3 regions of the Agrobacterium vacciniicorymbosi genome follow, and region 1 is predicted to be linked to each of the others. Evidence: predicted binding sites of a transcription regulator. Region 1 holds the regulator's gene; each other region holds the start of a gene.
The links. Region 1 encodes LexA, which represses DNA repair genes until DNA is damaged. Its sites were predicted from a motif close to TGTTCNNNNTGTGTTCNG; they were not measured.

Region 1 (4,239 bases):
AGACAACCGGCGCACCGAGCGATGCCATGATGGGCAGCGAGCGCATGTCGGAAACGAGCGTGTTGTAACCGAAGGACGCGCCGCGCTCGCACAGCAGCACGTTCGGGTTGCCACTATCGTTCAGCTTGGCCAGAACATTCTTCATGTCCCAAGGCGCCAGGAACTGACCCTTCTTCACATTGACGACCCGACCGGTCTTGGCCGCCGCCACCAGAAGGTCCGTTTGCCTGCTGAGAAACGCCGGGATTTGCAGGATGTCGACAACCGGTGACACGATTGCGCACTGTTCTTCCGTGTGAATATCCGTCAACACCGGAAAGCCGAATTGCTCCTTAAGTTCAGCAAAAACCTCCAGCGCCTTATCGATGCCAATGCCGCGCTGGCCCGACAGGGACGTGCGGTTGGCCTTATCGAAGGACGACTTGTAGACAAAACCGATACCCAGCTTGCCGCACAGCTCCGCCATGGTCTCGGCAATCATGAAGGCATGGTCGCGGCTCTCCATCTGGCACGGCCCGGCAATCAGCGAGAAACGTTCGGTATTGGAGAAAGTTACCTGCCCGGCACCTTCGCCGACGACCACGTTGAGATTATTCTGGACGCTCATCATTACTCCTCGAAGGCAAACCGGGCCTACGCCCAGCCGCCAAGCGGCTGCACGCAGACATATTCTACAATCCTGGTCACGCCATTATCAGGAAGCGTAATCTATGTCACGGCTGCCGTGCCGGTTGATCGGAACAGTTTCCGCTACAAAAAGCAGCACCCTGTTTACGTTATTTTTGTGCCAGCTTCACCACATCGGGATTTGCTTTCATGAAGCGGATGGTCGGTCCGGCCTCGTTGACAGCAGAGGAAAACTCACTCGTAGATTTCACGCGTTCGATCTCCTCGGGTTTGAAGTCTTGAGCCAAGAGAAACCGATAAACATACTCCGTGTTTTCGCCCACCGCCCAAGAAGGTAGCTTTGCCTCAAATGCCTTTTCTTGACGCTGCTTTCGCTCCATGGTCACCGCAAGCCTGACAAGACTTCCAAGTGGAATCGGTATGCCATTAATACCGATGTCCGGCACGAAACTAGCCGCGTGCAAACCACCGCCAAGTTTATTGTTACGCAAAATGGAAGCGCACTTATTGTCTCTCGACGGCTGCTTTTTGGCCGCGACGCGATCCGCATTTATAAGCATAATCAGTTTGCAGTTCGCGACAGTGGATGCCAGGAGCAATCTATCATACTCCGCTTTTTTAAGAGCTTCTGGCGAATTGGGTTGGGTGGTTTGGCACCCGGCAAGTGCAACAAGGCCCACAATCAGGCTGAGCGTTCTAAATTTCACTTGATGGACTTTCTAAAACGATATCCGTACCGCTTTCACTCGTAGGAGAATGACGGACAAAAACTGATGAAAATGCTTAAAAACAGGACCAAATACCTGCTCACCCCACAAGATGCCAAGATCACCGCGCGGGCCCCTTGAAAGCATGAGCGGAATTAGCAAAATCGGGCAGAAAAACAACCCGGAGGCGCAAATCGGCGTGATTCAACGTGAAGAAGTCGTAACCAGCCATGGCCATATGATTCTCTCAACGATCTGACGGATATTTATTTTGATCTGGCTTAAGTGATTTTTTACTGGGCTATTGCAGAACACATATGGAACAGATAGTGTTCGTTCTGTATTTGTTTCGCGAATCTTCGCCTCGAATTTCCAAGGGTGTTTCTTCATGCTCACGCGCAAACAGCAGGAATTGCTTCTGTTCATTCATGAAAGAATGAAAGAGTCTGGCGTGCCGCCATCCTTCGATGAAATGAAGGATGCACTCGATCTTGCCTCTAAATCGGGCATTCACCGGTTGATTACGGCGCTGGAAGAGCGCGGGTTTATTCGCCGGCTACCGAATAGGGCGCGCGCACTCGAAGTCATCAAGCTTCCCGAGTCCTATTCTCCAGCCAACAAGCCGCAACGCGGCTTTTCGCCCAGCGTCATCGAAGGCAGCCTTGGCAAGCCAAAGGCTGTGGAGCCATCGCCCGCACCTGCCCCGTTGAACAGTCGCGACGTCAACTCGGTCAGCGTTCCCGTCATGGGGCGAATCGCAGCAGGTGTCCCGATTTCGGCGATCCAGAACAACACCCATGATGTGGTCGTGCCGATGGATATGATCGGCTCTGGCGAACATTACGCGCTCGAGGTCAAAGGCGATTCGATGATCGAAGCCGGTATTTTCGATGGAGATACGGTCATTATTCGTGACGGAAGCACCGCAAATCCGGGCGATATCGTCGTTGCATTGGTGGATGACGAAGAAGCGACACTGAAGCGCTTCCGCCGCAAGGGTGCCTCCATTGCGCTCGAAGCCGCCAACCCCGCTTACGAGACCCGCATCTTCGGACCGGACCGGGTGAAAATCCAGGGTAAGCTTGTCGGCCTGATCCGCCGCTATCACTGACTACTGCTGCCTATAATTTAGCGGGCGGATTTTTAGGTCTGCCCGCGGGCAATATTTCTGGTTTTGATTCGCCTGTTGGCGAGGTACCAGAGCCAAAGTTGGACGTTGGTTCGATTAACAAACAAGTGCACTTACATGCATTTCAGAGGGAAATTTGCGCTCACGGTAAGTGCAGATATCCAAAAATAGTTAGTCGGCTCACTATCTTCGAATCACTCGCGTCGGTGAGCGTCTATGAATGATTTTAGCGTGACGTTTTGTGTGTAGCGCTGCCTAGTTTGAGTTGCGGAATGGGAGCTTCAGACCGAAATCTCTCTGTTCACAATGTCACCACCTGGGCACAAAAGATCAAATTATTTGAAGACCACCATCGCGCAAACCGTCTGTATCGGAGAAATTTCCCGCGCTAACACGGTGCTGCAACCGAGGGATATGAAATGTACGATCTTTATATAGCCAACAAGAACTATTCCTCCTGGTCCCTGCGGCCATGGGTGTTGATGCGGACACTCGATATTGCATTCAGCGAAAAGCTTACCCCATTCGGCAATTCCGCCGAGGATTTCGCGACATTTTCTCCCACCGCCAAGGTGCCCTGCCTTGTCGAGAGCGACCTGACCGTATGGGATTCGCTGTCGATCATCGAATATCTGGCGGAACGGCATAGTGGAGTTTGGGCTGGTGATACGAAGGCACGTGCATGGTCGCGTTCTGCCGCGGCGGAAATGCACTCAGGCTTCCAGACATTGCGCAACGAACATCCGATGAATGTCGGTCTTCGGATCCAGCCAACTGAAGTTGGCGAGGCGCTGAAGAAAGACATTTCCCGCATCGACGCACTTTGGCAGGAAGGTCTAGCCTCCTTTGGCGGTCCGTTCCTGGCGGGAGACGCATTTACAGCAGTAGACGCGTTTTTCTGCCCCGTCGCCTTCCGCTTCCAGACCTATGGAACGGCTATGTCGCCCGAGGCCGAGGCTTACAAGAACCGTCTCCTCACCCTCCCCGCAATGCAGGAATGGCAGGATGCGGCCTTGCTGGAACCGTGGCGCGATGCAGAACACGAGGCGGAAGCCAAAGCCATCGGAGAATGGCTGGCGGATTTGCGCTTGAAGTCGTGAGATATGGAACGGCGTCTGTTTCGAACGAAAATACCGACTTGGCTGTGTAAAACGGTCTGTGTGAAAACGAGTCAGAAGGTATCGCAAAGCGCGCAAGCGGCACCTTTGAATGAAGCATATCACGGGGCGTTCGATAGCATTCTTTCGATATGCTCCGGCACTGACGCGTCGAACTCTCCTTTGCGCCACTCATAGCTACGGTGCCTTGTCCAGAAGCGGTCCATATCCTGCATCGCCGCTTCGGCGCGCAGCACAGGCTTACCCTTTTCACCAAGCCATATTTCCATAGAGCCCGTGCGCCGCAAGGTTTCGCTGCTGATGAGGATTGCGCCGGATCGACACGTGGAAAAAAAAGGCACCTTGCGCGTCGTCACCACCACATCGGCGAGATCGCAACCCGCTCCCGTGAGCGCGGTATCCAGAATGACCGCGACCGCCACGCCGGACTTTGACGTCGCAACGCACCATTGGTCTTTGCGGCAGGTGAAGCGATCCGTGCCTGACAAGGCCTCTTTCATTTCTCTGGCGGCCCGCACCTTATCCTCGTCGCTCAAACGGGGCTTACGACCGGCAGCATCGCCAGCCTCTTGTGCGGCATCACCGGTGGGTGACTTCACCACATCCAGCATTCTCGGCCCAACATGTTGCTCTGGCAACGGCACCGCCCTCGCCCACT
Region 2 (4,239 bases), on a different contig from region 1:
ATCCTCCACCGTGAAATAATCGCGAACGGCGGCCTGTTCGCGGTCGCGTTTCCACCATTCGCCGAACACGCGTTCCGGCCCATCGGCGCGCTTTACCAGACGGCGGATGCCGCGCCAGGTGAAGCTTTTGGGGGGATGGTCCGGCAGCAGCGCCATGGTCTGGATCGGTTCCGGGCGGGCAAAAAGGCGCACCGGGCGTGGCCAGTGGTCCGGCCAGCCGAGGGTATCATCGGCAGATTGGGCGGCCACCATCTGCACGGAACGTTCCGGCACATCGCTGGCGACAGCGGTATAACGATATACCTTGTGGCCGCGGTTGATGATGACATCGACGGTTTCACCAATATCGGCTTTTACATCGTCCAGCAGGGTAGAGCGGGCCTGACCCAGCACCAGCGCTTCCGCATGGGTTGCCGTCAGGGTCATTTTCTCGATGCCGAAACCGGGATTGATCGTATCGATCCGGTCGCACAAAAGGCGGGTGAGCTGTTTGACATCGCGAACCGGCTTCGACGTTCCCGCACGGATGGCCTGCAAGCCGCTATCGACCCGGTGCAGCACCAGATCGACACGCCGGGCGCCAAGGCCGCGTTTTTCAAGCCCGATGCAAAGCTGGCGAACGAGCTTTTCGGTGTATCGTGCGATGGTCTCGACAGCGGAAATGGGTTCGGCAAAGAAGCGGAAGGCCTCGACCAGTTCCGGGATGCGGATCGGTTCGATGGGTTCTGACAGCAGACAATGGGCCTGATCCAGCCTGCGGCCGATTTCCGGGCCGAACCGCAAGGTGAGCGGCGCGCGCGCCGTCGCCATCAGCTCTGTAATGGTGCGAAAACCCAGCACTTTCAGGTCGGCTACGACCCTTGGTTCAAGGCGCAGTGCTGCCAAGGGCAATGCTGCGAGGGCGGCTGTGGCCCCATGTTGCGGCACGATGGTCACAGGCTCTTTCCCGAAACGGGCAAGCGCATGCGCCGCGCCCCAGCTATCGGCAATCGCAGCGCGTGCGGTAAAGCCAAGCCCGTGCAAGCGATTGACCATGCCGGTCAGCATCAGCTGCTCGTTGCCATGCAAATGGTCTGCGCCTGTCGTATCCAGCACCAGACCGTCGGGTGGGTCTGGCGCGACGATGGGCGCATAGATGCGCAGGAACCAGAAGGCGAGATCGCGCAGTGCTTTGGCGTCGTCGGCTGCCTGCAACTCTTCAACGATGAGTCCTGGAATGATGGCCTGCGCCTTGCTGACGGGCATGCCGAGCCGCAAACCGGCAGCGGTCGCGGCCACATCCTGCGCCGCGATAACGCGGCGGCTTCCCTGTCTGGCGATCATGACAACCGGACGATCAAGCGCTGGCGCTTGTTTGCCAAGCGCCCTGCGATATCGATCCGTCGACCATGTCGGCAGGTAGAGCGAGACGACCCTTTGCATCACAGGCTTCCACTTCAAAATCGGCACATTCGCCGCCACGACAGCGCAAAAGCTCCAGAAACCAACGCGCCCTCCCTACCCCCTGCACGGGCAGTGGCGTGGAGGGCCGCACGGAAATACGCCAGCGGGTCACGGCAGCGGTTGGCTGTCCAAACTCCACGGCACCGGATGGATGACGCCAGCGGCGAATGGCAAGACCGACGACACCGGAGGCTTCCGCTGCCAGTTGCAGACGCCGGGACGTGTTCATCGGCAGTTTCGACACCTCCCCCACCACAGCCCCGAAGCCGTTGCAGCGCAGGCCTTCCTCGAAACAATCCAAGACGCCCTTCTCATCGCGACACTCCACGATGATCAGCCGGTTTTGCGACAGGCCTGCCTGCGTCAAGGCGGGCATGAACAGATCAGGCCGCGTCACGCACCACAGGATTTTGCCTTTCACACGCGCCGCGATGCCTGCCGAAAACAGGGCCGATGCGGCACCATCCACCGCGCCATTGCCGCCACCGCTGACCTCATGCAGGCTGCCAAGCTTCAACCCACCGCCGGGCAGATGGTCATCGAGTACGGGAACACCGAAGGGCAGAATCTCCTGATGGCGGGCCGGGCCTTGCGTGATCCGCTCCAGCCTTTCCCGCAATTCTTCCACAACAAGCTGTTCTGCGCGTTTATGCATGACACAAGACTTTTCAGGAGCATTTCACGCTAAAATACCAACTGTTCACTTTTTGTTCCAATTTCAGCAAAGAGTCAATAACGCTGGCATAGGAGTCTTGTGGAGAAAAGAAAAAGCCGGAAAACCGGCTTTTATAAATGCTCACTGCCCGGCGACGGGACGCATGGCAATGCGTGAAAAAGGCCCGGCACTCGCGGGTGCCCGCTGTGGTAGGGTCAGCTTTCCCGCTGCGTAATAGAGAAGGAAGGAGCCGATCTGATAGGCAAAGATAATGTCGATTTCCACGAAGGAACGCACCACGAAGAGAGCACATAGCGCGCACAGGATCAGCCCTTGCGGATCGTCTTTCTTCACCAGAATTGAGCGCAGATGCCCGATCAAGGTGCCATACAGCACGATTGCCAGCAGGAACATTCCCACGAAACCATTTTCAACGACGGTTTCGATATAGGTATTGTGGAAGTGAAAGCCGCTGCGTGTGGTGATGAAGAAATCGGCCCATAGGCGTTCCGCATCAAAGAAGCCCATAACCCAAAAGCCCTGATAGCCGACACCCAAAATGGGAGAGGCCTTGGCCGCCTCAATGCCCTGCTGCCAGAGATATGTGCGCCCGGTCAGGGTCGTATCTTTGCCGAAAATGCCGAGGATGGCATCGAGCAGCCCGAATTGCAGAGATGCCACGGCTATGAGGCCGCCAGCACCGACAAGCGCCAGAAAGATCATCTTGCGATTGCCGGGAGACAGCATGTTCATGGGCAGGAAGCCGATGATCATGGCCACCACGGCAGCCGTGGTGATGACCGACGTGGCCGATTGTGATGCCAGCAGGCAATAGGCGGACAGCAGACCCGCGACCCCGGCGATGCCGAGCCACAGGATATCCCGCTGTCGCAACACCAGCACGGAGGAAGCGGCGAAGATGACGCCCAGCGACGCATAGAACCCGAGCTGGTTCTTGGAAGAGAATGCACCGACGAAGCTGACCGTGCCATCGAGCGCATCGAACAGGTAAAGGCCGAACAGCAGCGAATACAAGAGAACGACGATGGTCCCGATCAGCGCGCCGCGCGTCAGTGTCCTTATCGAAATCACCCGCATGGCAATCAGCGCGCAGATGATATGCGTCATATATTGAATGGACGAACGCATGGTCACAGACATGGCATCCGACCAGAAGCTGGACAGGATGGCGAGAATTCCGAAGGCGAAAATCCAGAGATATTTGAAGTAATTGCCCAGCACGCGCCGGTAATCCACCAGCACCAGCGGAAACCACACGGCGTAATAGGCGAGGATAGAGACCTGCCCGAACTTGGATGAATAGGCGAACACGAAGAACGACAGCGCCACCGCCGCCGTTCCGTAGAGGCCGTTTCTATCCGGATCGATCAGTGCCGATTTGGCAATCCGCATCTCGACCTCACTGCATCAGAATTTCTGATGACACCTTTATCACGTCGCCGGGCTGGATGGACGTCGTTTCATCGGCCTTGATTTCCTTGGACTTGCCCTCTTCCTCACGCACGATGATGTAGGTGATGGTTGCCGACTTGCCCGATGGATCGAAGCGGATTGCTTCTGCCGATTGCGCAAGCGCCTCGGAAATCAGCTCACGGCTGGTTCCCAATTGCAGGTTCAGCTTTTGCAATTCGGCTTCCGTATCCTGCAATTCCTTGGAGCGCTGCGCGACCCAATCATTGCGCAGATTGATCTCGTCCTGCATGGCCTTGTTGATATCCTGCTTGGCGCGCAGCGAAGACGTATCGATATCGAGAAGCGTGGACTCCACCTCGGCGGCACGCTCCTCGGCGGAAATCCGTCGTTGGGCAAGGGCAAGCCCCTGCTCGTTCAGACGGTTGACCTTCTCGCGGTCTTCATTTGCCAGCTGAAGCTGACGGTTCTGCGTTTCCGACTTCTTCTGCAGGGATTCGACTTCCGTTTCCAGAAGCTGCCGCAGATCGGTCAGCGCCTTCAACTGAAGCGTATAGCGTTCGCTACGCGACTTCATGAGAGCATTCTCGCTTTCCAGAAGCGCATCGATATTGATGATCTTTTCAAGCGCAGGCGTCTTGGTAATTTCCTTGTCGCCCCGGACTTCGGCCTGAAGCCGCGCCTGTCTCGCCAGAAGGCGACCACGCTGG
Region 3 (4,239 bases), on a different contig from region 1:
CTGTCGCAGACCTTATCGCCTATCGCCAGCGCAAGGAAACGCTGGTCGAAAAAGAATCGGAATTCACCCTCGACACGCCTTTCGGCCCCGCCAAGGCCCAGACCTATTCCCTGCCCTGGGACCCGATGCAGCATATGGCTGTAATCTTCGGCGATATTCGCGATGGCGTTGACATTCCCGTGCGCCTGCACCCGGAAAATGTGGCTGACGACATCTTCGGCAAGAAACAGCCGGTGCAGCATTACATGGAAAAGATCGCAGCCGAAGGCCGTGGCGTCATCATCTATCTACGCGAAGGCTCGGTCGGTGTGGGACAAGTCGCCGGACGCCGCAAATCCCGCGATCCCGATGAAGCCCACGAACAGGCCCGAACCCGCGACGACGAATGGCTGGAAATCGGCCTTGGCGCGCAAATTCTGAAAGAGCTTGGCATAAGCTCCATCAAGCTGCTCACTTCCCGCGAGCGCCATTATGTCGGGCTAGAGGGTTTTGGCATCAAGATCAGCTCGACGGATATTGGGTGACGAATGCTTTCGTCATTCCTTTTTTCGAAGGTGAGAGCGGTCTGAGCTGACGCGCAGGAAATACATCTACCTCAGTCATCCCGCACTTGATGCGGGATTCAGCCGACGCGCGTCCGCGCGTCGAGAATAGCCTTTTCAGCCCAAAGACTTGGGCTGACTAGACCCCGCATCAAGTGCGGGGTGACGGAAGCGAAAACCTTTGCGGATAACCCGATCCACCGCCCTTTCACCCAAGCCACTCATCCAGATACCGCACACTCTCAACACCGGTAAACTTGGCGAGCCGGTTCAATTCCGCATCCAGCTTCGCCAACCGGCCAGACGACGGACGCACGCCCTTCTCGAGCCACAGGCGCTTTACATCCAGCGTTCCACCTTTGCGCTCCGCCTTCATGTCGATGCGACCGATCAGCCTGTCCCCTTCCAGAAGCGGGAAGACATAATAGCCGTATTGCCGCTTCGGCTCCGGCACGAAGACTTCGATGCGGTAATAGAAGCCGAACAGGCGTTCGGTGCGGGCGCGGTTGCGCAGCAGCGGATCGAAGGGGCTGAGCACGCGGATGCGGTTGGGTGGCTCCATCCCAGCTTCTGCTTCCCCTGTGAACCCTTCAAAGGCATAGGAGACGCGTTCCTTGGCGCCGTCGGAAGAGGCGAGTGAGACTTCGCAGAGTTCATCGCGGTGATCTGTCACCCACTGCTTGGCTTCCTGCGGCGTGACGATGTCGAAGAAGGCGGAGATTTCCCCTGATGTTGCAAAGCCAAGCCTCGTTAGCGCTTCACGGCAGGCCCAGTCTACGAAGTCGTCATGATGCACATCCAGATCGTGATGCTCGGAAGGGATCACCCGTTCCGCCAGATCATAGACTTTCTGGAAGTTGACGCGCCCTGCCACGGCCAGTTTGCCAGTGTGCCAGAGATATTCGAGTGCTGTTTTCGAGGGATGCCAGTTCCACCAACCGCCGGACTGGTGACCTTCCGCCTTCATATCGCGCGACATGGTCGGGCCATTTTCGGCAATACGGCGATAGGTTTCCTCGAAGGCGGAATCGAAACCTTCGCCGTGCCAGCTGCGCCAGCGCTCCTGAATGATCGGCTCGCGGCGGCGGAAGCGGTGTTTCCAATAGGGGTAGAAGGTCGCGGGCAAAATGGAGGCGTCATGCGTCCAGTGTTCGAACAGCGCCCGGTCCTTCTCCAGCAGTTCCGTCAGGTGCTGGCGCTTGTAGGTCTGGTTGCGGGAAAAGATGATCTGGTGATGCGCCCGCTCCACCGTGGCGATGCTGTCCACCTGCACGAAGCCGATGTCGGTGATCAGCTTCAACAGATCGGCCTTGCCCATGGCGCGGCTGGGCGATGCGGACAGCCCCTGTCGCGCCAGGAAAATACGTCGTGCTGCTTCGTTCGAAATCAGAATCGCCATGGCAAAAGCCTATGGTTGTGGGGTCGAAAAATCAATGTTCTTTTTTTGTTCCTTGTTTTGTTTGGTGTCTCCAGCGTTTATAGAAACTGCGACAGCATTTTGGGGACTGGCAGTTGGATATTCGTTTTCACGATGCGGGTGTGGCCTTTGAAGGCAGAGCGGCGGTCGAGCCCTTGACGCTTGCCCTCACCGAGCGGCGCATCGGCATCATCGGCCTCAACGGTTCCGGCAAGACGACATTTGCACGGATGATCAATGGTCTGACGAAACCGACGAGCGGTCATGTCAGCGTCAACGGGCTCGATACGGTCAAGGACGCGTCCGAGGTCTTGAAGGATGTCGGCTTCATCTTCCAGAACCCGCAAAACCAGATCATCCTGCCCATTATCAGAGACGACGTTGCCTTCGGCCTGAAAAACAATGGGCTGGACAAGGCTGCCATCGATGCGGCGGTGGATGCGACCTTGCAACGCTTCGATATCCAGCATCTGGCCAAGCGCCGCGCGCACGAGCTTTCCGGTGGCGAATTGCAGCTCTCAGCCTTGGCGGCGCTGACCATCACAAATCCAAAAATCCTCATCATGGACGAGCCGACCAACCAGCTCGACCTCAAGAACCGCGCCTTGGTGGAGCGGACCATGGCGGGGCTGGAGCAGGATTTGATCGTCATCACCCACGATCTGCCGCTGCTGGCATGCTTCGACCGCGTTCTTCTGTTCCACCAAAACAGGCTTCACGCCGACGCATCCCCTACCGACGCCATCCGGCTTTACCGCGAATTGGCACTGACATGAAAAGCCTCCATGTCGAAGGAGCAGGCTGGCTTTACAGCCTCTCGCCACGCATCAAGCTGGCAGGCCTTGCGCTGTTCAGCATCGCCCTCTTTCTCACGCGTGATCCCCTCCTCCTCCTCGCTGCCGTTATAATAGCGGGGCTGGTGCTGTGGCAGGCGCATCTGGGATTTCGCGAAACCGTGGCGCGGCTGCGACCGGTTCTGCTGACCATCGCCATTATCGCCGTTTTCAGCTTCCTGCTGATTTCCGCGTTGGATGCGATGGTGGCCCTCTTTCGGCTGACGGCGCTGACGCTTTTGGCGACCGCGATTACGGCCAGCGTCAGCATTTCTCAGTTCATGGATGAAATAGCCTTTGCACTGCGTCCGCTGGAAAGATTGGGACTTGCCAAAGCTGCCGATGTGGGTCTGGCGGTCGGGCTCGTCGTGCGTTTCGTACCTGAAGTCATCAACCGCTACGAGACGCTACGCGATGCTCACCGTGCGCGTGGAATGAAGGTGAGGCTGCATACGATCCTTGTTCCGCTCATCATTATGACGTTGAAGGATGCCGATGCGATTGCGGATGCCATTGACGCGCGCGGTTTCAGAGGCCAAACCTCGTCTCATGATATTTAGAGATGGGAGCCTCTTGAGAATGAAAACCCGTGACCTCGTTCTGATCTCGCTGTTTTCAGCCATCATCATCGCGCTTGGCCTGTTGCCGCCGCTTCCGCTTGGCTTCATTCCTGTGCCTATTACCGCGCAGTCGCTGGGCGTCATGCTGGCTGGTGTGGTACTGGGGGCGAAGCGCGGCACGCTGGCCGTTCTGCTCACCATTCTCATCGCCGCCATCGGCCTGCCGGTTCTGTCGGGTGGTCGCGGTGGGCTTTCGATCTTCTACACGCCGACAACCGGCTTTCTGATCGGCTGGATTGCCGCAGTCTTCACCACCGGTTATCTGTCCGAGCGTCTGGTCAACCGGGATCAGTCTGCACTCGTGCAGGGTGTTAACTTCTTTCTCGCGAGCGTCGCCGGTGGGGTGGTCGTGCTGTATGCGTTCGGCATCACCTATCTTGGTTTTGCAGCCGGCATCGGTTTTCAGAAGGCCTTCGTCGGCTCCATGGCCTTCATTCCTGGCGATGTTCTCAAGGCCGTTCTCGCAGCTCTCGCTGGCCGCGCCGTGATGGCTGGGTATCCGCTGTTGCCGCAACGCGCATAAGTCTTCGAATTGCCCACGTTCAGGAGTCACCGCCATGGCCACACGGCTTTACGAGCACCCGATATTCCTGGAACACATTACGCCTGCGGGCCATCCAGAGCGGCCCGACCGGCTGCGGTCGCTCAACATCGCGCTGGAGCATCCGAATTTCGAGCGGCTGGAGCGGAAAGAAGCGCCGCAGGCCAATGAAGACGCCGTTTTGCTGGCGCACCCCGAGAGCCATCTGATCTCGATCATGCGGCAAATCCCGGAAGATGACGGCGAGATCAACCGCATCGAGGCCGATACCTATGCCTCGCCCAAA

Region 2: a site for LexA is predicted at 2,141-2,158, ahead of ABUK73_RS06020 (ImuA family protein). Genes of this name have one in related genera too.
Region 3: a site for LexA is predicted at 1,977-1,994, ahead of ABUK73_RS03570 (energy-coupling factor ABC transporter ATP-binding protein). Genes of this name have one in related genera too.

Annotation. Positions count from the first base shown of each region.
Region 1 is NZ_JBETMF010000001.1:178,440-182,678, reverse strand. Features, by position in the region: gene kdsA (3-deoxy-8-phosphooctulonate synthase) at 1-607, opposite strand, end outside; gene ABUK73_RS00995 (hypothetical protein) at 777-1,334, opposite strand; gene lexA (transcriptional repressor LexA) at 1,723-2,445, shown strand; gene ABUK73_RS00985 (glutathione S-transferase family protein) at 2,883-3,563, shown strand; gene ABUK73_RS00980 (ComEC/Rec2 family competence protein) at 3,683-4,239, opposite strand, start outside.
Region 2 is NZ_JBETMF010000003.1:11,246-15,484, forward strand. Features, by position in the region: gene ABUK73_RS06015 (Y-family DNA polymerase) at 1-1,422, opposite strand, end outside; gene ABUK73_RS06020 (ImuA family protein) at 1,337-2,098, opposite strand; gene ABUK73_RS06025 (O-antigen ligase family protein) at 2,240-3,511, opposite strand; gene ABUK73_RS06030 (polysaccharide biosynthesis/export family protein) at 3,519-4,239, opposite strand, start outside.
Region 3 is NZ_JBETMF010000002.1:85,744-89,982, reverse strand. Features, by position in the region: gene ribB (3,4-dihydroxy-2-butanone-4-phosphate synthase) at 1-524, shown strand, start outside; gene ABUK73_RS03575 (winged helix-turn-helix domain-containing protein) at 751-1,941, opposite strand; gene ABUK73_RS03570 (energy-coupling factor ABC transporter ATP-binding protein) at 2,055-2,735, shown strand; gene ABUK73_RS03565 (energy-coupling factor transporter transmembrane protein EcfT) at 2,732-3,352, shown strand; gene ABUK73_RS03560 (biotin transporter BioY) at 3,372-3,935, shown strand; gene ABUK73_RS03555 (histone deacetylase family protein) at 3,970-4,239, shown strand, end outside.